3 regions of the Neobacillus sp. plas4 genome follow, and region 2 is predicted to be linked to each of the others. Evidence: a T-box and tRNA genes for the amino acid it is inferred to sense, from the RefSeq annotation. Region 2 holds a T-box; the other regions hold tRNA genes.
The links. A T-box is a leader RNA that pairs with one kind of tRNA and senses whether it is charged. The one in region 2 lies ahead of argS (arginine--tRNA ligase), so its partner is inferred to be a tRNA-Arg.
Positions count from the first base shown of each region.

Region 1 (7,652 bases), 1.6 Mb from region 2:
AGCGCACTGTTGGATATGTGCGTGTAAGCAGGTAGGCTGGTGAATAGGAAAATCCGTTCACCGTAAGGCTGAGCTGTGATGCCGAGGGAAATATAGTACCGAAGTTCCTGATTCCACACTGCCAAGAAAAGCCTCTAGCGAGATAAAAGGTGCCCGTACCGCAAACCGACACAGGTAGGCGAGGAGAGAATCCTAAGGTGAGCGAGAGAACTCTCGTTAAGGAACTCGGCAAAATGACCCCGTAACTTCGGGAGAAGGGGTGCTTTTTGAGGTGAATAGCCTCGAAGAGCCGCAGTGAATAGGCCCAGGCGACTGTTTAGCAAAAACACAGGTCTCTGCGAAGCCGCAAGGCGAAGTATAGGGGCTGACGCCTGCCCGGTGCTGGAAGGTTAAGAGGAGGGGTTAGCTCTAAGCGAAGCTCTGAATCGAAGCCCCAGTAAACGGCGGCCGTAACTATAACGGTCCTAAGGTAGCGAAATTCCTTGTCGGGTAAGTTCCGACCCGCACGAAAGGCGTAACGATCTGGGCACTGTCTCAACGAGAGACTCGGTGAAATTATACTACCTGTGAAGATGCAGGTTACCCGCGACAGGACGGAAAGACCCCGTGGAGCTTTACTGTAGCCTGATATTGAATTTTGGTACAGCTTGTACAGGATAGGTAGGAGCCTGAGAAGCCGGAGCGCCAGCTTCGGTGGAGGCGTCGGTGGGATACTACCCTGGCTGTATTGAAATTCTAACCCTCACCCCTGATCGGGGTGGGAGACAGTGTCAGGTGGGCAGTTTGACTGGGGCGGTCGCCTCCTAAAGAGTAACGGAGGCGCCCAAAGGTTCCCTCAGAATGGTTGGAAATCATTCGCAGAGTGTAAAGGCACAAGGGAGCTTGACTGCGAGACCTACAAGTCGAGCAGGGACGAAAGTCGGGCTTAGTGATCCGGTGGTTCCGCATGGAAGGGCCATCGCTCAACGGATAAAAGCTACCCCGGGGATAACAGGCTTATCTCCCCCAAGAGTCCACATCGACGGGGAGGTTTGGCACCTCGATGTCGGCTCATCGCATCCTGGGGCTGTAGTCGGTCCCAAGGGTTGGGCTGTTCGCCCATTAAAGCGGTACGCGAGCTGGGTTCAGAACGTCGTGAGACAGTTCGGTCCCTATCCGTCGTGGGCGCAGGAAATTTGAGAGGAGCTGTCCTTAGTACGAGAGGACCGGGATGGACGCACCGCTGGTGTACCAGTTGTCTTGCCAAAGGCATCGCTGGGTAGCTATGTGCGGACGGGATAAGTGCTGAAAGCATCTAAGCATGAAGCCCCCCTCAAGATGAGATTTCCCATAGCGTCAAGCTAGTAAGAACCCTGAAAGATGATCAGGTTGATAGGTCAGAGGTGGAAGCGCGGTGACGTGTGGAGCTGACTGATACTAATCGTTCGAGGACTTAACCAATTTTTAAAAGATGAACTCGTTTTTACTAACTTCTTCTGAAATTATCTAGTTTTGAGGGAATGAATTTTTTCAAAAACCTCTTGAAAAATCTCTGAAAGACAGTATAATAAAGTATGTCTTTGAGAAAACAGTCTGGTAATAATGGCGAGAAGGTCACACCCGTTCCCATACCGAACACGGAAGTTAAGCTTCTCAGCGCCGATGGTAGTTGGGACAAGCGTCCCTGTGAGAGTAGGACGTTGCCAGGCTGTATTATATGGAGGATTAGCTCAGCTGGGAGAGCATCTGCCTTACAAGCAGAGGGTCGGCGGTTCGATCCCGTCATCCTCCACCATATTTTTCACGATAGTAAAAATAACTATTCTTTGCCGGTTTAGCTCAATTGGTAGAGCAACTGACTTGTAATCAGTAGGTTGGGGGTTCAAGTCCTCTAGCCGGCACCATTTTCATTATTACTTATATTAAGTAATAATGAGCCATTAGCTCAGTTGGTAGAGCATCTGACTTTTAATCAGAGGGTCGAAGGTTCGAGTCCTTCATGGCTCACCATAGTTTTTCACGCTAGTGAAAAAAACTTTCCTTTTGCGAAAGCAAATAAAGTAACCTTTGGCTGCAGTAATTAATTTTCAATATGCGGGTGTGGCGGAATTGGCAGACGCACCAGACTTAGGATCTGGCGCCGCAAGGCGTGGGGGTTCGACTCCCTTCACCCGCACCAAAGTTATTTTGAGTAAAATAACTAATATTTTAAATGAAATAACATTATCAAATATTGCGGAAGTAGTTCAGTGGTAGAACACCACCTTGCCAAGGTGGGGGTCGCGGGTTCGAATCCCGTCTTCCGCTCCAATATTGCCGGGGTGGCGGAACTGGCAGACGCACAGGACTTAAAATCCTGCGGTAGGTGACTACCGTACCGGTTCGATTCCGGTCCTCGGCACCATTTTTAAAAGTGTAAATAGATTTATAATATGCGCCCGTAGCTCAATTGGATAGAGTGTCTGACTACGGATCAGAAGGTTATGGGTTCGACTCCTTTCGGGCGCGCCATATTTTATCGGGAAGTAGCTCAGCTTGGTAGAGCACTTGGTTTGGGACCAAGGGGTCGCAGGTTCGAATCCTGTCTTCCCGACCATCTTCAATTAAAAGATATGGGGCCTTAGCTCAGCTGGGAGAGCGCCTGCTTTGCACGCAGGAGGTCAGCGGTTCGATCCCGCTAGGCTCCACCAAGGTTGTTTTACAATTTAATTATCTATTTGGCGGTGTAGCTCAGCTGGCTAGAGCGTACGGTTCATACCCGTAAGGTCGGGGGTTCGATCCCCTCCGCCGCTACCAAGTATTTTTATGAAGTAAAAACACAAAAGTTTTTTTGCGCAGCAAAATAACCAAATAAATTAGTTTTTAATACTTTATCTGGACCTTTAGCTCAGCTGGTTAGAGCAGACGGCTCATAACCGTCCGGTCGTAGGTTCGAGTCCTACAAGGTCCACCAGTAATCTTTATAATATGGAGGAATACCCAAGTCCGGCTGAAGGGATCGGTCTTGAAAACCGACAGGCGGGTTAAACCGCGCGGGGGTTCGAATCCCTCTTCCTCCGCCATATTATTCTTCAGCAAAATGAAATTCTTTTTATTGTCGCGGGGTGGAGCAACGAGCGTTACTTCACAGAATTAACTGCGAGTTGTATCAATCGAACTGCTGCTTGAATAAGCTTTCTGAGATTGATACAGTCCATACAAACTATGGGCATGAGTAAGTGTAATAATTTCTATTGTCGCGGGGTGGAGCAGTCTGGTAGCTCGTCGGGCTCATAACCCGAAGGTCGCAGGTTCAAATCCTGTCCCCGCAATACGGTCTGGTAGTTCAGTTGGTTAGAATGCCTGCCTGTCACGCAGGAGGTCGCGGGTTCGAGTCCCGTCCAGACCGCCATTTTTTTAAAAATGGCATTATTTAAGTGGCTCAGTAGCTCAGTCGGTAGAGCAAAGGACTGAAAATCCTTGTGTCGGCGGTTCGATTCCGTCCTGAGCCACCATTTATAATTGGTGGATAATAAAATAATGGCGATTGTGGCGAAGTGGTTAACGCACCTGATTGTGGTTCAGGCATTCGTGGGTTCGATTCCCATCAGTCGCCCCATATAATAATTTATGATATGCGGGTGTAGTTTAGTGGTAAAACCTCAGCCTTCCAAGCTGATGTTGTGAGTTCGATTCTCATCACCCGCTCCAATTTATGGGCCTATAGCTCAGCTGGTTAGAGCGCACGCCTGATAAGCGTGAGGTCGATGGTTCGAGTCCATTTAGGCCCACCATATTCTTTTAAAAGAAAAATAAACTTCTATTGTTCCGCAGTAGCTCAGTGGTAGAGCTATCGGCTGTTAACCGATCGGTCGTAGGTTCGAGTCCTACCTGCGGAGCCATTTTTTTATGGGGAAGTACTCAAGAGGCTGAAGAGGCGCCCCTGCTAAGGGTGTAGGTCGGGTAACCGGCGCGAGGGTTCAAATCCCTCCTTCTCCGCCATAAATTTAAGGCCCCTTGGTCAAGTGGTTAAGACACCTCCCTTTCACGGAGGTAACACGGGTTCGAATCCCGTAGGGGTCATACAAAAAGGCTGATGATATTATATCATCAGTTTTTTTGTGTCTAATAAATAATGGAAAACTTATTCTTTATGAGCGGCCTATAAAAGGTCTATAGTGACCGAACCGTAGGAAGAAACTAGATTAGGGTAACTATAAAAGAGCTATAGTGACCGAACCGTAGGAAGAAACTAGATTTGGGTAACTATAAAAGAGCTATAGTGACCGAATTGTAGGAAGAAACTAGATTTGGGTAACTATGAAAGCTATAGTGACCGAACTGTAGGAAGAAACTAGATTAGGGTAACTATGAGCAGAGCTATAGTGACCGAACCATAAAATAATACTAGATCTGGCTCACTAAAAAAAGAATATATACCGCCACAACAAAAAGTGAGATCACAGGTTCACTCCAAAGGATCCTGAGAAACCAAATGTGAAGCTGCCTCCATTCGCCATGCTTGACGTGATTAATCCATAAAATCACCCCGCTTTTATCACAAAAAATATGTTGTTATATAAAAAAAGTAAACATATCGATCCCCAAACAGGACCATTCGCTTGTACATCCTATAAGGCGAGATTCTCTAATGTGATACCTATATCAATATAATATTATTCCTTCCCCGATTTTTTTAAAAATCGTTGTGAACGCTTACAGACAATGGTTTTTAGTAAATTAACTCGTTAAAGTTATACAAAAATCAAATAATATTTTTCCCCTATGAACTTAAAAAATTTTATATATTTTTGTCTATTCTCGATGGAATTATTGTGGATTGGTGTCGAAATAACTCGCAATATACTGTAATATGACAGTTTATATCCTTTGTTGTCAGAAAAGATAAAAAAGTTTTTGAGAATTATTAGTAGTTTGCACTTATAATTAACCCTTGAAATACATTTTCACAAGGATGAGGTTATTAATGGCAGTGAATACTTTATATCCAACAGACTATCAGTTGCATTTATTTCATGAAGGCAACCTTTTTCAAAGTCATCAACTATTTGGTGCACATGTATTTAGGGAATCAGAGAAAGTTTCTACTCGCTTTTGTGTGTGGGCCCCTAATGCTAAAGAGGTTCGGCTAGTTGGAGATTTCAATAGCTGGGATGGTGAAGGTTACGATTTACATAGGGTAAACAATGAAGGTGTATGGATTATAGTCATTAATCAAGACCTAAGTGGTTGCCTTTATAAGTATGAAATAATTACAGCACAAAATGAAAGAATTTTGAAAGCAGATCCATTTGCCTTCTACTCGGAGCTGAGACCAAATACTGCCTCTATTGTCCATTCTTTGAAAGATTATGATTGGCAGGATAATCACTGGTTGCAGCGAAAGGAAAAAAGGAACTTCTTATCTGAAGCACAGGTAATCTATGAAGTGCATTTTGGTTCCTGGAAAAAGCATGAAAATGGAGACTTTTTAACATATAAGGAAATGGCAGCAGAACTTATTCCTTATGTGCTTGAACATGGATTTACACATATCGAGATACTACCCCTTATTGAGCACCCCTATGACGGTTCTTGGGGATACCAGGGAACTGGGTACTTTTCAGCAACCTCGCGTTATGGCACACCACAGGACTTTATGTACTTTGTGGATCAGTGTCACCAAAATGGTATTGGCGTTATCCTAGATTGGGTACCAGGTCATTTTTGTAAGGATTCTCATGGTTTATACCGTTTTGATGGTTCCCATATTTATTCTTATGAAACAGAGAGTGACAGGGAAAATCAGGTTTGGGGAACAGCAAACTTTGATCTTGGAAAAGGTGAGGTCCAAAGTTTTCTCATTTCGAATGCATTTTTTTGGATTGATTATTTCCATATTGATGGATTTAGGATGGATGCGGTTGCCAACATTATTTATTGGCCAAATTCAACGGAAAATCTTGAAAACCCATTTGGAATCGAATTTCTAAAAAAATTAAACATTGAAGTTCATGAATATGATCCAACCTTTGTCATGATTGGGGAGGATTCAACGGATTATCCGAATGTTACTGCCCCAATTCATTATGGTGGATTAGGTTTTGATTATAAATGGAATATGGGATGGATGAATGACACTTTGGAGTACATTGAAACTCCTCCATTTTCCCGTTCAAATGTTCATTCTAAAGTGACTTTTTCGCTTCTATATACCTTCAGTGAAAACTTTATGCTACCGTTTTCCCATGATGAAGTTGTACATGGAAAAAAGTCATTATTAGATAAAATGCCAGGCGATTATTGGGAAAAGTTTGCTCAATTACGTCTGCTCCTAGGTTACATGTTTGCACACCCGGGTAAAAAATTATTATTTATGGGATTTGAAATTGGACAGTTTTCAGAATGGAAATATAAAGAGCAGCTCGATTGGAACCTATTAGACTATGAAATGCATCAAAACGTAAATCAATATGTTAAACAATTAACAAAACTCTATAAACGTTCCAAACCACTTTATGAGCTAGACCACATGCATGAAGGCTTTGATTGGATTGACTGCAATAACACTGACCAATCCATCTTTTCTTTTATCAGGAAAGGTAAAAAAGAGAATGACTTTTTAATCATCATATGCAATTTTACAGGTGTTCATTATCCTGAATATAAAATTGGCGTACCTGTACAAGGCGAGTTCCGTGAGATTTTAAACAGTGATCATACAGACTTTGGCGGCGCAGGATTTATTAATAAGAAAACATTTATGGCTTTAGAAGAGCCATTCCATGGTAAACCATATTCCGTTAATGTGACGATACCGCCTTTTGGCTTTCAGATCATACGACCAGTGAAAAAACGAAAGGAGAGAAAAGGTAATGGTAAAGAAAAAGTGCGTAGCCATGCTATTGGCAGGAGGGAAAGGAAGCAGACTTAATTCGCTGACGAAGGATTTGGCGAAGCCTGCTGTCCCTTTTGGCGGGAAGTACAGAATCATTGATTTTACATTAAGCAATTGTGCCAATTCCGGAATTGATACTGTAGGAGTGTTAACGCAGTATCAACCATTACTTTTAAACTCGTACATTGGTATCGGGAGTGCTTGGGATCTTGACCGTAAAGACGGAGGTGTTACCGTTTTACCGCCATATGCTGAGTCCTCAGAGGTAAAATGGTATACCGGCACGGCAAGCGCCATCTATCAAAATCTCAATTATTTAAAGCAATATCAACCGGAATATGTATTAATTCTATCGGGTGATCATATTTACAAAATGAACTACGAAAGTATGCTAGAATACCACATCGAAAAAAGGGCTGATGCAACGATTTCTCTTATAGAGGTTCCTTGGGCTGAAGCAAATCGTTTTGGAATTATGAATACAAACGAAGAATTAAGAATAACAGAGTTTGAGGAAAAGCCTGCAGAACCTAAAAATAATTTAGCATCAATGGGAATTTATATTTTTAGCTGGAATATACTTAAAGAATATTTGGAAATGGATGCTAGAAATACTAAATCCTCTCATGATTTTGGCAAAGATATTATTCCATTAATGTTAGAAGAGAATAAGAAGTTATATGCCTATCCTTTTAAAGGCTATTGGAAAGACGTAGGTACAGTTAGAAGTTTATGGGAAGCAAATATGGACCTATTAAATGATGAATGTGATTTAGATCTGTTTGATCATGATTGG
Region 1 is NZ_CM170152.1:4,816,725-4,824,376, reverse strand. It holds rRNA gene AC2TFD_RS24405 (23S ribosomal RNA) at 1-1,440, shown strand, start outside; rRNA gene rrf (5S ribosomal RNA) at 1,572-1,688, shown strand; tRNA gene AC2TFD_RS24395 (tRNA-Val) at 1,699-1,774, shown strand; tRNA gene AC2TFD_RS24390 (tRNA-Thr) at 1,808-1,883, shown strand; tRNA gene AC2TFD_RS24385 (tRNA-Lys) at 1,914-1,989, shown strand; tRNA gene AC2TFD_RS24380 (tRNA-Leu) at 2,074-2,158, shown strand; tRNA gene AC2TFD_RS24375 (tRNA-Gly) at 2,215-2,289, shown strand; tRNA gene AC2TFD_RS24370 (tRNA-Leu) at 2,295-2,383, shown strand; tRNA gene AC2TFD_RS24365 (tRNA-Arg) at 2,414-2,490, shown strand; tRNA gene AC2TFD_RS24360 (tRNA-Pro) at 2,499-2,575, shown strand; tRNA gene AC2TFD_RS24355 (tRNA-Ala) at 2,594-2,669, shown strand; tRNA gene AC2TFD_RS24350 (tRNA-Met) at 2,699-2,775, shown strand; tRNA gene AC2TFD_RS24345 (tRNA-Ile) at 2,856-2,932, shown strand; tRNA gene AC2TFD_RS24340 (tRNA-Ser) at 2,949-3,041, shown strand; tRNA gene AC2TFD_RS24335 (tRNA-Met) at 3,217-3,290, shown strand; tRNA gene AC2TFD_RS24330 (tRNA-Asp) at 3,294-3,370, shown strand; tRNA gene AC2TFD_RS24325 (tRNA-Phe) at 3,398-3,473, shown strand; tRNA gene AC2TFD_RS24320 (tRNA-His) at 3,502-3,577, shown strand; tRNA gene AC2TFD_RS24315 (tRNA-Gly) at 3,596-3,669, shown strand; tRNA gene AC2TFD_RS24310 (tRNA-Ile) at 3,676-3,752, shown strand; tRNA gene AC2TFD_RS24305 (tRNA-Asn) at 3,786-3,860, shown strand; tRNA gene AC2TFD_RS24300 (tRNA-Ser) at 3,870-3,960, shown strand; tRNA gene AC2TFD_RS24295 (tRNA-Glu) at 3,970-4,041, shown strand; gene glgB (1,4-alpha-glucan branching protein GlgB) at 4,946-6,892, shown strand; gene AC2TFD_RS24285 (glucose-1-phosphate adenylyltransferase) at 6,834-7,652, shown strand, end outside.
Region 1: it encodes a tRNA-Arg, which carries the amino acid that the T-box ahead of argS (arginine--tRNA ligase) is inferred to sense. The anticodon was not compared.

Region 2 (7,652 bases):
TCTTCCAGCCTTTGGCTAATGCTTTCAACCGAAATTTCCTTCATTCTTTTTAATTGGTCCTTCAATTGAGTTGTTAAGACTGCAACGGATGGCACATCCCCCTGCCAATCTGCTGGTTTTGTCCCTTTAGAGAATAAATCCAAATAGTTGGCTGATAAATGACTCGTATTTTTAGGGAATCCAAACATAAAGATTTCAGCTGTTGTTAACACATGTCCAATATGCCAATGAAGGTTATTATTAAATCCCTCTGGCTGAACGTCAACCTGCCCTTCTTCCAACGCCTCAACATTCTTGATAAAGAAACTTCTTGTTAACTCCATGTTTTTAAACAATAATTCGCTCATCCCTAATTCCTCCTCTTTTTACGCCCATCATACCCTTTCATTTTATACCAATATCCACCAATATTTAACTAATTTGATTTTACATTTCTTCTGGAGCTTCAATCCCCAATAATCGCAGGCCTTCTTTTAGTACAATCGTTACAGAAGAGACGAGTGCTAAACGGGCCTGCTGCTCGGCATTTTCTTCGAGAATTTTTACCTCAGCATAATACTTGTTAAAGGCTTGCGCGAGGTCAACGATATATTTGGCAATCTGGGATGGATCAAACTGTTCAAATGACCTTTTAATCGCATTTGGGAACTCTGTCAGGAGCATAACAACCTTCCATTCTTTTTCCCAGGATAACGAAGATGCTTGAAGTGACGCTTCTGTATACCCGCTTGCTTTTCGTAAAATGGAGCAGCCACGTGCATAGGTATATTGAACATAAGGACCGGTTTCCCCTTCAAAACGCAGCATTTCTTCTAGTGAAAATTCAATATCATTCATCCTAAAGTTCTTTAAGTCATGGAACATAACTGCCCCTACGCCCACTTGTTTCGCTACCTCATCTTTGTTAGAGAGGTTAGGATTTTTCTCTTCGATATTGTTTCTCGCCATCTCAATCGATTCATTTAAAACTTCCTCTAATAAGACAACCTTTCCTTTTCGTGTTGACATTTTCTTTCCGTCTTTCAACATCATGCCAAAAGGAATGTGGACCATTTTCTTTGCCCATGGATAACCCATTTTTTCTAAAACGGCGATTAACTGCTTAAAATGTAGACTTTGTTCGTTTCCTACGACATATAAAGACAAATCAAATTCATAGTTTTCTTTACGATAAAGGGCAGCTGCTAAATCACGGGTGGCATAAAGGGTGGCGCCATCGGATTTTTTAATCAAACAAGGAGGTAATTCCTCTTCAAGCAGTTCTACCACTTGCGCCTGATCGGATTCAATCAGCAGCTGTTTTCCCTCTAAGAGTTCAACCACCCGGTCCATTTTATCATTATAGAAAGCTTCCCCTGCAAAGGAATCAAATTGGACGTTCATCAATTCATAGATTCTAGAGAACTCTTTGAGAGATTCATCACGAAACCACTGCCAAAGTGACAGCGCCTCCTCATCACCATCTTCCAGACTTTTAAACCAGCTCCGTCCCTGCTCGACCAGTGAAGGATCACTTTCCGCTTCCTCATGAAACTTAATATAGAGGGTTAATAACTCTTTAATTGGGTTTTGTTTTACTTTCTCAGCCTCTCCCCAAAGCTTATAAGCCGTAATTAATTTTCCAAACTGTGTTCCCCAGTCACCAATATGGTTAATTCTAATGGGCTTATATCCGCATTTTTCCGCAATAAAAGCCAGGGCGTTCCCAATAACCGTGGAACGCAAGTGACCCATCGAGAATGGCTTTGCGATATTGGGGGATGACATGTCAATGGTTACATTATGGTTATTCCCTATGGCAAGCGCACCGTATTGTTCCTTTTGCTTCGTAATTTCAGCTAGTATAGCTTCTGAAACCAGTTTTTTATTTAAAAATATATTAATGTAGGCACCCACTACTTCTATCTTTTCAAACAGGGGTGATTGTATCTTTTCACTTAATTCTTGGGCGATTACATTTGGTGATTTTCTTTTTAATTTTGCCAGTGTAAAACACGGAAAGGCTAAGTCACCATGCAGCTGACTTTTTGGCTTTTCAATTAGCATTTCAATGTCTTTTACTTGTATCTCATGCTCTAGTGCTTCTATTAATGTCTCTGCAAGTTCCTGTTTATACTTCATTTCTAGACCTCCTATTTTTAAAAACAAAAAAACTCCCGCCTCTATAATGAAGAGACGAGAGTTAACTCGCGGTACCACTCTACTTGTTCAAATGAACCAGCTTGGCTTGTTAACGAAGAACTTCTCCGGTCTGCCCTACTGCTTTCAGGCAGACATCTCAAAAGTGCGCTTCATTCCCTGTTCCGTATCAGGCTCACACCACTCCTGACTCGCTTAGACTTTCCAGAAAATTACTCTCTTTTTCATTGACTTTTTCCGACTTAATTTGTAGTTTATTATACTGGATAAATAAGGATTTATCCAGCGATTCCTGATTATTTTTTTAATATGGGTAACCTAATGTAAAGGAGGGTTATCAATGGCCAGAAGAAATAAAATTCTCGTACCTGAGGCAAGAAATGGGCTTGATGCATTAAAGGCGAAGGTCGTTCAGGCACAAAATCCAGAGAACGCAAAATTTGAGGCTGCCGAAGAAGTTGGTGTTCCGTTAAAAAAAGGGTACAACGGTCAGCTCACCTCACAGCAAGCGGGTAAGGTCGGCGGCCGGCTAGGCGGCAGCATGGTCCGAGAGCTTGTCAAAATGGCACAAGAAAATATGATAAAAAAACGGTAGCAGCGGAGGTTCTTCAGACTGTAGAGAAAAGGTATTTTTCTCGGCGTTATATTATTTTTATGTGCTTTGGGGACGAATTGCATGAGCACCAAGCAACGATTTGTCCTCAATACAGGGGCTTGAAGACAAATCTCAGGAGCACCAAGCAACGATTTGTCCTTAATACAGGGACTAGAGGACGAAAAACAGGTGCATGGAGCAACGATTTGTCCTCAATACACCAATTTGCACTAGCCCCTCTTTAGAACATTGTCAAAAATCAAAAGTAAAGGCTGTCGAGACTTACTCGACAGCCTAAAGATTGCAGCGGAGTTTTCCGCTGCAATCTTACGAACCGGTCGAACGATAGTGCCTTACACCAAATTGCCATACAAGGAAACAGGGAAGAATAAAAAGGCTGCCTGCAAGAGGAATAAACATATAAATAAACTCATCTCCCTTTGTTTTTCCAAGTATATACATAAGCGGCAAGTAATTGACGGTACCAAAAGGGATAACATAGGTAAAAAAACGAGCTACCCACTTTTGGTAAATATTTAGCGGATATTGGGCCATTTCTCTGCCGCCATCTGTAAAGATATTAGCAACCTCCAGCCCCTGAACCGTCCAAAAACACATCGCAGCTGCCAGCATATAAATACCCGTAAAGATTAATACACCACTCGTAACCATGAAAAGCAGGGTAAATGCCTTAAGCAGGCTCCATTCAATAGGAAGATTTGCCAAAGCCCATAGCAGGACGATGACACTTTGAAGCAGCCTGCCTATCCGGGTAAATTCAAACTTTGACCCCAACACTTGCAAGAATGTGCTTCGCGGGCGCACGAGTACACGATCGAAATCACCCTTGATGATCAAACTGGAAAAAGTGTCAAATCCCCGTGCAAAACACTCGCTTAAAGAAAAAGCCATATGGATAATCGCAAAACAAAGTGCGACCTCAAAAAACTCCCAGCCTTTTATCTGCCCAAACCGTTCAAACAAAAAGTAGAGTCCTGCAAAAACAGAGAATGGGATGAAAAACTGTCCAATCGATAACAGCCAGAATGATGTCCGGTATTGCATTTGTGATTTAAATAAAATCAGTAAGTACTTAAAATAAAGGCTCATCTTCACCTATCCCCCCTGTACGATGACTCTTTTTAGTGCGGCGTTAAGTGCCAGTTTTCCGAGCCATAGGAGACCCAACAGGTAAGCCAATTGAATGAAAACACCTATTAGTGCTTCTGTTTGGGGTATATGACCGGAATATACACGAAATGGAAAATCTGCGGTCCAGCGAAATGGCAGGACGTATGCTATTTTTTGAAGCCATAATGGCATGAGTGGAATCGGGATAATCAATCCTGCGAAAAATTCCCCCAATACGCCAAATATCAATAGTGATCCCATTGGTGATAACGTTACAAATACAGAAATATATAAGAACATGGAAATGGCCACTAAAAGTAGCAAGCCTAATAAAAGTGTAATAACAAATAAAAGAAAGGTGGTACCGTTTGGAGGAAGTGTCATGTTGTAGGGTTTTGGTAAAAAGAGAGCGATGATTAAGATTGGATAACACCGCAATAATGCACTGGATAATCGCTGTGCGAGAAGTTTTGCATACCAGAACCCATATAAATCTGTTGGCCTGCATAGTTCATAGGCGATATTGCCGCTTGTAATGAGATCAAATAACTCATTGTCACGAAACCAAAGCATAACAAAAGCAAGGAATGCCTGCTGAAGCCAAATATATGTAATGAGTTCTTTTAGAGAAATGGGAGGTGTAACCGCAGCATGTTCATAGAACGCTTCAAACACCATAATCGAAATAAATCCCCAGAAAAATTGCGTTGCCACCCCAGCTAACGCTGCTGCCCGATATTGCATTCCAATTAAGAGTCGTAGTTTTAATACTGCAGCATATACCTTCATATTTGAAACTCCTTATAAAGCTGAACAATGATGTCTTCAATGGGCTGAGATTCGATGGTGACATCTAATAAATCCACCTGTTTCGATAGCTCAGTAATAACATCTGATGTAAGGATTTGTTCTGTATCGATGCTAAGGACAGCGTGTTCAGGGGACCAGTGGATGATGTTGGTTCCAGGTATATCTATGAAGTTCTTGTTTTTACGGTAGTCTGCTGTAATCGTTTTATGTGTTCCAAAACGTCTTCTTAATTCCTCTAAATTCCCGTCATAGAGTAAACTGCCTTTGCCAATTAATATTACCCGATTAGCTAGCGCTTCGATATCGTTCATATCATGGGTGGTTAGAACGACCGTCACACCCTTTTCCTGATTAATCGTTTTGATGAATTGCCGGACAGCAATTTTTGAAACGGCATCAAGCCCGATCGTAGGTTCATCTAAAAATAGAATTTTCGGGTTATGGATAAGAGAGGCAGCTATTTCACAGCGCATCCGCTGACCTAAGCTTAATTGTCGGACAGGAGCGTTTATGATGTCTTTTAATTCTAAGGTTTCGATGAGCAGATTTAATGTCGTTTTATATTCCTGTGGCGGTATTTTGTATATATCCTTTAATAGTTCAAATGAATCGATGACCGGAACATCCCACCAAAGCTGCGAACGCTGGCCGAAGACAACGCCTATATTTTTTACATACTCTACACGTTCCTTCCAGGGTGTGAAGCCCTTAATGCTGCAATTTCCCCCATCTGGAACTAAAATGCCGCTCATGATCTTAATGGTTGTAGACTTTCCTGCACCATTGGGCCCAATGTAACCAACAATTTCACCGGGTTCGATGGTGAAGCTGATATCTTTTAAGGCTTCAACAATGGTAAATTCTCTATGGAAAAGTGCTTTTGTGGCCTGCAGCAATCCCGATGATCTTTTAGGAACTTTAAAAGATTTATTTATGCCTTCTACTTTAATCAAATGGTTCCCTCCCTTTTTGTCACAGAGGAAAATAGTACCATTCAGGGCAGATGAGTGTCAAGAATTTTTAGAATTGTATATAATACTTAAAAAAACCGATCTCATAAATAGTGAGAAACGGTTTTTTCTTTAACCTTTTGAAGCTGAAATTTGGTATAACCTTATTATTCCTGGAACATCCTATAGTCCTTCTTTTACCAAAAACATTGGAAGATCCTTCGCCATGACTATCGGTGGTGAGCTTCTGCAGCCATTGCCTCTCGCTTTGTTACATGAACGGTACCTGGCGGATGGTTAGGTGGTGCATATATGGAATAAAGTTTAAGCGGAATATTCCCTGTATTGGTTACATTATGCCATGTTCCTGCCGGTACCATTATTGCTGAGTCATCAGCGATTCTTCTAACAAAATTAAGATCGTTTTTTCTCATGCCCATTTGAACAATCCCTTGACCTTGTTCAATCCGTAAGAATTGATCCACGTTAGGATGAATTTCCAAACCAATATCCTCACCTGGTTGAATACTCATCAATGTTACTTGTAAATGTGTTCCTGTCCATAAAGCAGTACGATACGTATTGTTTTGTTTAGACGCCTCATTAATATTCACAACAAATGGATTGGGCCCATAATCTCTTAGTCTGGCTGGATGATTCCAGTAATCAGATTGTCTTTCGTAGTTACTTGTTGGCACATAATATGGAAACTGATATGGATCGTAATAAGGAACATAGTACAATTTTCTCCACCCCTTCACCTTTTTCAATTATCCTATGCAATTGTTTTCTCAACTGTACTTAGGTTCAGGGCTTATTACTCTTTATCAAGTGGTGAAATGATATTATCTTTATATGTATCGATATAAATGTTCCCATTAGCTGCTAGGACCGCATAAACCACTTCATCAACCTTAAGCTTCCTTTTATTTAGTTCCCTCTCTAACCAAATTTGGGAGAGGTTATTTTGCTTAAGGTTTTTTTCAATTACTTTTCCATCCATTATAAGTTCTATAGGGATCCTCTGTTCAAGATTTATTGGAATAGATAAATCCTGCTTTGTTACACTCCGATATTGTGGTTTTTTTAATAAAGCCAGGGAACCATTCACTTCAACAATTGCATAAAGAACATCTTCAATATTAAATACACCTTTTTCTCTTAATTGCTGATTGAGATAATCCAAAGTGTAACGCATCTTTTTCATATTATTCTCAAGTATTTTTCCATTTTGTATAACAATTGTAGGATCTCCCGCAAAGAACTTCCTTGCCCGTTTGTTTTTTAATGACATCAATGAAATAAAATAAACAACTGCAACAAATACACTAAATGATAAAAGTAAGTGGTGCACCTTAATATTCGTATTAAAGCCTAAGTTGGCCGCAATGGCCCCCATAGCGATAGTAGCAATAAAATCAAATAACGTCATTTGAGCAATTGTTTGTTTTCCAAGGATTTTTGAGCCAATTAAAAGAAGACCAAAGGTACATATTGATCTGATAATAACTTCAAAATGTTCAGGCATATTATTCCTCCTTGAAAATATTCATATCTATGTTTCCCTCGTGGCCTTTTAAAATTCTTTTACCTATCTTAATAATTAATGCTGCACTTCAAAATGACATAAGGAATACCCGTCGTTTGTGATCTTTCGAACTGATAACGTTCTGGGCAGCAAATGAACATACGATATTGAGAGCATATTGAATAATAGAAAAAGGGACGAAATCCAATTGGATCCTGATGCATTACAAAAAAGTCGGGAACTATGAAGGCTTGAAACCCGCATTCCTACGTTCGTTTTTGTCACTCCCGATAATAAAAGTCGGGAACCGTGTTATTTTCAGCTGTACAAAAAAGTCGGGAACTGGAATAGACCTTTTCTGTAATATCGTTATTTCTCGGATCCACATTATAGTTATTTTTGGTTATATCTCTTTAATTAAAACACCACATTACTTGAAGAAGAAAAATACCTTGCTTCCTTAATCAATTGACTTGAGATAACTTCATAATATAACATC
Region 2 is NZ_CM170152.1:244,819-252,470, reverse strand. It holds gene AC2TFD_RS01315 (DinB family protein) at 1-347, opposite strand, end outside; gene argS (arginine--tRNA ligase) at 427-2,121, opposite strand; T-box leader at 2,169-2,376, opposite strand; gene AC2TFD_RS01305 (alpha/beta-type small acid-soluble spore protein) at 2,480-2,734, shown strand; gene AC2TFD_RS01300 (ABC transporter permease) at 3,062-3,844, opposite strand; gene AC2TFD_RS01295 (ABC transporter permease) at 3,851-4,654, opposite strand; gene AC2TFD_RS01290 (ABC transporter ATP-binding protein) at 4,651-5,628, opposite strand; gene AC2TFD_RS01285 (cupin domain-containing protein) at 5,856-6,323, opposite strand; gene AC2TFD_RS01280 (DUF421 domain-containing protein) at 6,443-7,153, opposite strand.

Region 3 (7,652 bases), 2.9 Mb from region 2:
TATGAGTTCTTTACTTTTGTTTTAGGTATGCGGTTGGTTAAGAAGACTGTAAACCAGGATGATATTCAAACCTATCATTTGTTTTTTGCAGACGACACCGGCAGCCCTGGAACTGATATGACATTTTTTGATTTTCCTAGCATTCCAAAAGGTGTGCATGGAACAAATGAGATTTCAAAAACCTCATTTAGAGTTCCTAACGATAGGGCGATAGATTATTGGGTAAATCGTTTTGATCGTTTGGAGATAAAGCATTCGGGGATTAAAGAACAATTTGGTAAAAAAACAATCTCGTTCGTTGATTTTGATGACCAACACTATCAATTAATTTCGGATGAAAATAACGAGGGTGTGGCTGCCGGTGTACCATGGCAAAATGGTCCGATTCCATTAGAATATGCCATAACAGGTTTAGGTCCCATTTTTGTTCGGATTGCTAATTTTGACTATTTTAAAGAAATGATGGAAAAGGTATTACTCTTTAAAGAAATTGCGCAAGAAGGTGACTTTCATTTATTTGAAGTGGGTGAAGGAGGAAATGGTGCCCAAGTTGTGGTTGAATATAATGCAGTTCTTCCACCTGCACGCCAAGGTTTCGGAACAGTCCATCACGCTGCATTCCGTGTGGAGGATCGTTCTGTACTAGACGAATGGGATCAACAAATGCGTCGTTTCGGCTTCCAAACTTCAGGTTTTGTCGATCGCTACTTTTTCGGATCTCTTTATGCTAGAGTTGCCCCTCAGATTTTATTTGAATTTGCAACAGATGGCCCTGGATTTATGGGAGACGAACCATATGAAACGCTTGGTGAAAAGTTATCACTACCACCATTTTTTGAACCAAAACGTGACCAAATTGAAAAATTAGTGCGTCCAATTAACACAGTAAGAAGTACATTGAAATTTACAAAAGAATAAGAAAAGCGCAAGCGCCCTGGTCAGCGGCGTATGGCCTGGAGCGCTCCAACTGAGATAAAGGAAACACGAAGAGCCGGAGGCGATTCGATGTCGACTTATCGTAGGTAGGTAAAAATCCTGAAGGGATTTTTACTCGCGGAGAGCGAAGGACACTAGCCGCTAGGGCGCTGGAGCTGGACAGTAAAAATAGAGCGGATCCCTTGGGAATCCGCTTTTTTGCCTATTATTATAAGGTTGTAATGATCGGTCCGTTTTTTGTAAGGATGATCGTATGTTCGTACTGTGCAACATAACTTTCCTCAGTCACATAGGTCCAGTCATCACCTTCAACTTGAAAAACTTCCTCTTCCTTGGTTGAGATAAAAGGTTCGAATGCAATTACCATTCCTTCCTTTAAAAGTTCGTCATCCCAGGTGTCATGATAATTATAAATATGATCTGGCGCTTCATGTATTCTCCGACCGATTCCATGACCAGTTAAATTCATAATAACTGTTAAACCATGCTGACGTGCCGTTTGAATAACAGCTTTCCCTAGCCCGCTTTTCTTTGAACCAGGTTTTGCCTTTTTTAGACCTGCTTCAAATGCTAATTTTGCAACATCACAGATTTTTGTTAATATCTCTTCCCCTTCACCGACAACAAATGAGATACCTGTATCGGCGAAATAGCCATTTTTAGAACCAGATACATCAATATTTACGATGTCTCCTTCTTTTATAACTCTTTTCCCAGGAATTCCATGCGCTACTTCCTCATTTACACTAATACACGTATATCCAGGAAAGTCATATTCACCCTTTGGTGCTGAGATTGCCCCTGCCTTTTCGAAAAGCTGGCCCGCTAAATCATCTAGTTCCTTTGTAGTTATACCAGGTACTGTTCTTTTTACCAATTCATCTCTTATTTCGGCACAAATTTTGCCGATTTCTTTTAGTGCTTTTATATCTTCTTCTGTTTTTGCAATCATGTATTTTCCCTACTTTATCAAATTAATATCGTTGTAAATTTTCCATTCTTATATTTTAGGCTTACTTAATATAAAAATTCAAGTATATTTCTTTATAGCTATATTCCTAAAAAATTAATCTTCTTAGCTCCAATGGGCTGGCCTCACTAATGAGGCTGGTAATTTAGTGCGTTTATTCCCCTTAGCTGCATTCACTTGGGCCTGGGTAAGAAAAATACTCCCAGTAAGATTTGCTCCACTGATTTCCGTATCCCTAAAATCCGCTCCGATGAAATCACTCCATCTAAGGTCTGCGTTTCTAAGGTCTGCAGCAATTAGTAAGGCGCCTCTAAGATTTGAGCCCCTTAGATCGGCTCCTTTCAACTTTGCCCCTAAATAATCCATTCCGCGACGTGTATCTTTTTGCTTTTTAGTGACTTGAGCACGAACCAACTCACTTGTACGAATCAGCAGCTTGTTTACCTTATCTCTATGTTGATTCACATCGATGCTCAATATGAACTTTGGACTTTTACCGGCCAGTTCTTCAGTCTCAACAAGACTTTCATTTAATTCTTTATAGATTGACTTTGCAGCATCTGTAGTTAGTGCTTCATATAGGTACCATAGCATCTCATGAAGTTGCTGCATAATTGGATATACAACAAACATCTCTTGAGCAACATCCTGGTTTAAACGCCAATCCTTTCCATTATATGTGAGTTGAGATACCTTTTGACCAGCCCCAAAGCATTCATAAGCCGAACAGCCACGAAACCCTCTATTTCGAAGGTCATTATGTATGCCACATAGATAATTGGATTGTAAATTACGGCAAGGAGTCCCGCCGTCTTTATCAAAGGCGAAATCGGCTGATTTTGCATAAGGCAGTGCCACGCAGCACAAACCAAAGCAATTTTCACAGTCAGCACGTAAATTATTCAAAGTATTGTCGTCTATTACTAATGCGCAAGACATAATAAACACACTTCCTTCTATTAAAAAACTTACCTATTAATCCATTTGAAAAATCTCAACTAGATTTTATCTTAACACAGATACCTAAGTTAGAACTGCACGGGCATGATTTCCTCCTATTCGTACTATTATCGGTATAGATAAAGCTGATTCAGGTACGATTAAAATTATTATTAATTTTTACAAAAGCAATAAAACATAATTTTCTTACACTATTTATCGGTCTTTTTGTCCTTAGGGACAAACAAAAAAGAACAACCTTTTTAAGTGTTGTTCTTCATTGCTATTTTACGCACCTTAGAGGATTCGAACCTCTGACCGTACGCTTAGAAGGCGTATGCTCTATCCAGCTGAGCTAAAGGCGCATATTATGGCGGAGAAGGAGGGATTTGAACCCTCGCGCCGGTTACCCGACCTACACCCTTAGCAGGGGCGCCTCTTCAGCCTCTTGAGTACTTCCCCATAGACATAAAAAATGGCTCCGCAGGTAGGACTCGAACCTACGACCGATCGGTTAACAGCCGATTGCTCTACCACTGAGCTACTGCGGAACAATGGATATTCTAATAATTTTGCTTCGCAAAAAATTCTAGTGGGCCTAAATGGACTCGAACCATCGACCTCACGCTTATCAGGCGTGCGCTCTAACCAGCTGAGCTATAGGCCCATATGGAGCGGGTGATGAGAATCGAACTCACAACATCAGCTTGGAAGGCTGAGGTTTTACCACTAAACTACACCCGCATTACTAGAATTGGAGGCAACACCCGGATTTGAACCGGGGATAAAGGTTTTGCAGACCTCTGCCTTACCACTTGGCTATGCTGCCTTTATGCATGGCTGGCTGGGCTAGCTGGATTTGAACCAACGCATGTCGCAGTCAAAGTGCGATGCCTTACCGCTTGGCTATAGCCCAATAATAAAAATGAAATGGGGCGACTGATGGGAATCGAACCCACGAATGTCGGAACCACAATCACCATTATGGTTATTTTCACCTTTGTGAAAAAAAACCTGGTAAATTTGCTTCGCAAAAAACTTTGGTTATTTTGCTATGCAAAAAAAATTGGTGGAGGGGGACGGATTCGAACCGCCGAACCCTGAGGGAGCGGATTTACAGTCCGCCGCGTTTAGCCACTTCGCTACCCCTCCATATAAGAGACCTTACTAATCATAACATTTAAAGGTGGCTCAGGACGGAATCGAACCGCCGACACAAGGATTTTCAGTCCTTTGCTCTACCGACTGAGCTACTGAGCCACACATCTATACCAACGGTAGGTCAACTACCGGAATAAAAATGGCGGTCCGGACGGGACTCGAACCCGCGACCTCCTGCGTGACAGGCAGGCATTCTAACCAACTGAACTACCGGACCAAAGTTTTTTCAAGTGTTTTTCTTGAAAATAACTAACTTTAATTGCGGGGGCAGGATTTGAACCTACGACCTTCGGGTTATGAGCCCGACGAGCTACCAGACTGCTCCACCCCGCGACAGTAAAAATTATTACATTTAACTCATGCCCATAGCTTGTATGGACTATATCAATCTCAGGAAGCCAATTCAAGCAGCAGTTCAATTGATGCAACTCGCACATTATTATGATGGAGGAGGAAGAGGGATTCGAACCCCCGCGCGGTTTAACCCGCCTGTCGGTTTTCAAGACCGATCCCTTCAGCCAGACTTGGGTATTCCTCCAGATAAATGGACCCTGTAGGACTCGAACCTACGACCGGACGGTTATGAGCCGTCTGCTCTAACCAGCTGAGCTAAGGGTCCATAAACACTAACATTAATAACAACATTAGCATTAAATTCATTTATAGCGGCGGAGGGGATCGAACCCCCGACCTTACGGGTATGAACCGTACGCTCTAGCCAGCTGAGCTACACCGCCATTTTCAATAACTATAAATGGAGCCTAGCGGGATCGAACCGCTGACCTCCTGCGTGCAAAGCAGGCGCTCTCCCAGCTGAGCTAAGGCCCCATGTTAATGTAATCTTCGACTGGTCGGGAAGACAGGATTCGAACCTGCGACCCCTTGGTCCCAAACCAAGTGCTCTACCAAGCTGAGCTACTTCCCGTTATTTAATGGCGCGCCCGAAAGGAGTCGAACCCATAACCTTCTGATCCGTAGTCAGACGCTCTATCCAATTGAGCTACGGGCGCATAATATTGGAGCGGAAGACGGGATTTGAACCCGCGACCCCCACCTTGGCAAGGTGGTGTTCTACCACTGAACTACTTTTGCACAAATTTAAATGGTGCGGGTGAAGGGAGTCGAACCCCCACGCCTTGCGGCGCCAGATCCTAAGTCTGGTGCGTCTGCCAATTCCGCCACACCCGCATATTAAAAGTTATTTTGCTGGCGCAAATGGAAGTTTATTTTGCTCTCGCAAAAAAACTTGGTGAGCCATGAAGGACTCGAACCTTCGACCCTCTGATTAAAAGTCAGATGCTCTACCAACTGAGCTAATGGCTCGTACAAGGAAATTTATTTTTTCTACTGAGAAAAAAATCTGGTGCCGGCTAGAGGACTTGAACCCCCAACCTACTGATTACAAGTCAGTTGCTCTACCAATTGAGCTAAACCGGCACTATTGGGAAGTTTTTTTCACTTTCGTGAAAAAACTTTGGTGGAGGATGACGGGATCGAACCGCCGACCCTCTGCTTGTAAGGCAGATGCTCTCCCAGCTGAGCTAATCCTCCATATTATTGAAAAAGTTATTTTTCGCCGTTCCGAAAGGAAAGTTATTTTTGCTATCGTGAAAAAAACTCTTGTTATTTTCTAACGAAAATAACTTGGTGACCCCTACGGGATTCGAACCCGTGTTACCTCCGTGAAAGGGAGGTGTCTTAACCACTTGACCAAGGGGCCATCATGAAAATTCAGGAAAAAATTTAAAAAACCAAATGGGCTTTGCCTGGCAACGTCCTACTCTCACAGGGACAAAGTCCCAACTACCATCGGCGCTGAGAAGCTTAACTTCCGTGTTCGGTATGGGAACGGGTGTGACCTTCTCGCCATTGCTGCCAGACTATTTAATTGAGGTTCATTCCCTCAAAACTAGATAATGTCAGAAGAAGTTAGTAAAAACGAGTTCATCTTTTAAAAATTGGTTAAGTCCTCGAACGATTAGTATCAGTCAGCTCCACACGTCACCGCGCTTCCACCTCTGACCTATCAACCTGATCATCTTTCAGGGTTCTTACTAGCTTGACGCTATGGGAAATCTCATCTTGAGGGGGGCTTCATGCTTAGATGCTTTCAGCACTTATCCCGTCCGCACATAGCTACCCAGCGATGCCTTTGGCAAGACAACTGGTACACCAGCGGTGCGTCCATCCCGGTCCTCTCGTACTAAGGACAGCTCCTCTCAAATTTCCTGCGCCCACGACGGATAGGGACCGAACTGTCTCACGACGTTCTGAACCCAGCTCGCGTACCGCTTTAATGGGCGAACAGCCCAACCCTTGGGACCGACTACAGCCCCAGGATGCGATGAGCCGACATCGAGGTGCCAAACCTCCCCGTCGATGTGGACTCTTGGGGGAGATAAGCCTGTTATCCCCGGGGTAGCTTTTATCCGTTGAGCGATGGCCCTTCCATGCGGAACCACCGGATCACTAAGCCCGACTTTCGTCCCTGCTCGACTTGTAGGTCTCGCAGTCAAGCTCCCTTGTGCCTTTACACTCTGCGAATGATTTCCAACCATTCTGAGGGAACCTTTGGGCGCCTCCGTTACTCTTTAGGAGGCGACCGCCCCAGTCAAACTGCCCACCTGACACTGTCTCCCACCCCGATCAGGGGTGAGGGTTAGAATTTCAATACAGCCAGGGTAGTATCCCACCGACGCCTCCACCGAAGCTGGCGCTCCGGCTTCTCAGGCTCCTACCTATCCTGTACAAGCTGTACCAAAATTCAATATCAGGCTACAGTAAAGCTCCACGGGGTCTTTCCGTCCTGTCGCGGGTAACCTGCATCTTCACAGGTAGTATAATTTCACCGAGTCTCTCGTTGAGACAGTGCCCAGATCGTTACGCCTTTCGTGCGGGTCGGAACTTACCCGACAAGGAATTTCGCTACCTTAGGACCGTTATAGTTACGGCCGCCGTTTACTGGGGCTTCGATTCAGAGCTTCGCTTAGAGCTAACCCCTCCTCTTAACCTTCCAGCACCGGGCAGGCGTCAGCCCCTATACTTCGCCTTGCGGCTTCGCAGAGACCTGTGTTTTTGCTAAACAGTCGCCTGGGCCTATTCACTGCGGCTCTTCGAGGCTATTCACCTCAAAAAGCACCCCTTCTCCCGAAGTTACGGGGTCATTTTGCCGAGTTCCTTAACGAGAGTTCTCTCGCTCACCTTAGGATTCTCTCCTCGCCTACCTGTGTCGGTTTGCGGTACGGGCACCTTTTATCTCGCTAGAGGCTTTTCTTGGCAGTGTGGAATCAGGAACTTCGGTACTATATTTCCCTCGGCATCACAGCTCAGCCTTACGGTGAACGGATTTTCCTATTCACCAGCCTACCTGCTTACACGCACATATCCAACAGTGCGCTTACCCTATCCTCCTGCGTCCCCCCATCACTCAAACGATAAAGAGGTGGTACAGGAATATCAACCTGTTGTCCATCGCCTACGCCTTTCGGCCTCGGCTTAGGTCCCGACTAACCCTGAGAGGACGAGCCTTCCTCAGGAAACCTTAGGCATACGGTGGATGGGATTCTCACCCATCTTTCGCTACTCATACCGGCATTCTCACTTCTAAGCGCTCCACCAGTCCTTACGGTCTAGCTTCAACGCCCTT
Region 3 is NZ_CM170152.1:3,422,318-3,429,969, forward strand. It holds gene AC2TFD_RS16985 (ring-cleaving dioxygenase) at 1-918, shown strand, start outside; gene map (type I methionyl aminopeptidase) at 1,145-1,888, opposite strand; gene AC2TFD_RS16995 (pentapeptide repeat-containing protein) at 2,012-2,845, opposite strand; tRNA gene AC2TFD_RS17000 (tRNA-Arg) at 3,137-3,210, opposite strand; tRNA gene AC2TFD_RS17005 (tRNA-Ser) at 3,217-3,307, opposite strand; tRNA gene AC2TFD_RS17010 (tRNA-Asn) at 3,322-3,396, opposite strand; tRNA gene AC2TFD_RS17015 (tRNA-Ile) at 3,439-3,512, opposite strand; tRNA gene AC2TFD_RS17020 (tRNA-Gly) at 3,516-3,589, opposite strand; tRNA gene AC2TFD_RS17025 (tRNA-Cys) at 3,601-3,674, opposite strand; tRNA gene AC2TFD_RS17030 (tRNA-Gln) at 3,687-3,761, opposite strand; tRNA gene AC2TFD_RS17035 (tRNA-Tyr) at 3,913-3,997, opposite strand; tRNA gene AC2TFD_RS17040 (tRNA-Phe) at 4,033-4,105, opposite strand; tRNA gene AC2TFD_RS17045 (tRNA-Asp) at 4,147-4,223, opposite strand; tRNA gene AC2TFD_RS17050 (tRNA-Met) at 4,266-4,339, opposite strand; tRNA gene AC2TFD_RS17055 (tRNA-Ser) at 4,452-4,544, opposite strand; tRNA gene AC2TFD_RS17060 (tRNA-Ile) at 4,552-4,625, opposite strand; tRNA gene AC2TFD_RS17065 (tRNA-Met) at 4,670-4,743, opposite strand; tRNA gene AC2TFD_RS17070 (tRNA-Ala) at 4,762-4,834, opposite strand; tRNA gene AC2TFD_RS17075 (tRNA-Pro) at 4,855-4,931, opposite strand; tRNA gene AC2TFD_RS17080 (tRNA-Arg) at 4,940-5,016, opposite strand; tRNA gene AC2TFD_RS17085 (tRNA-Gly) at 5,024-5,098, opposite strand; tRNA gene AC2TFD_RS17090 (tRNA-Leu) at 5,110-5,194, opposite strand; tRNA gene AC2TFD_RS17095 (tRNA-Lys) at 5,254-5,329, opposite strand; tRNA gene AC2TFD_RS17100 (tRNA-Thr) at 5,368-5,443, opposite strand; tRNA gene AC2TFD_RS17105 (tRNA-Val) at 5,482-5,557, opposite strand; tRNA gene AC2TFD_RS17110 (tRNA-Glu) at 5,652-5,726, opposite strand; rRNA gene rrf (5S ribosomal RNA) at 5,771-5,886, opposite strand; rRNA gene AC2TFD_RS17120 (23S ribosomal RNA) at 5,965-7,652, opposite strand, start outside.
Region 3: it encodes a tRNA-Arg, which carries the amino acid that the T-box ahead of argS (arginine--tRNA ligase) is inferred to sense. The anticodon was not compared.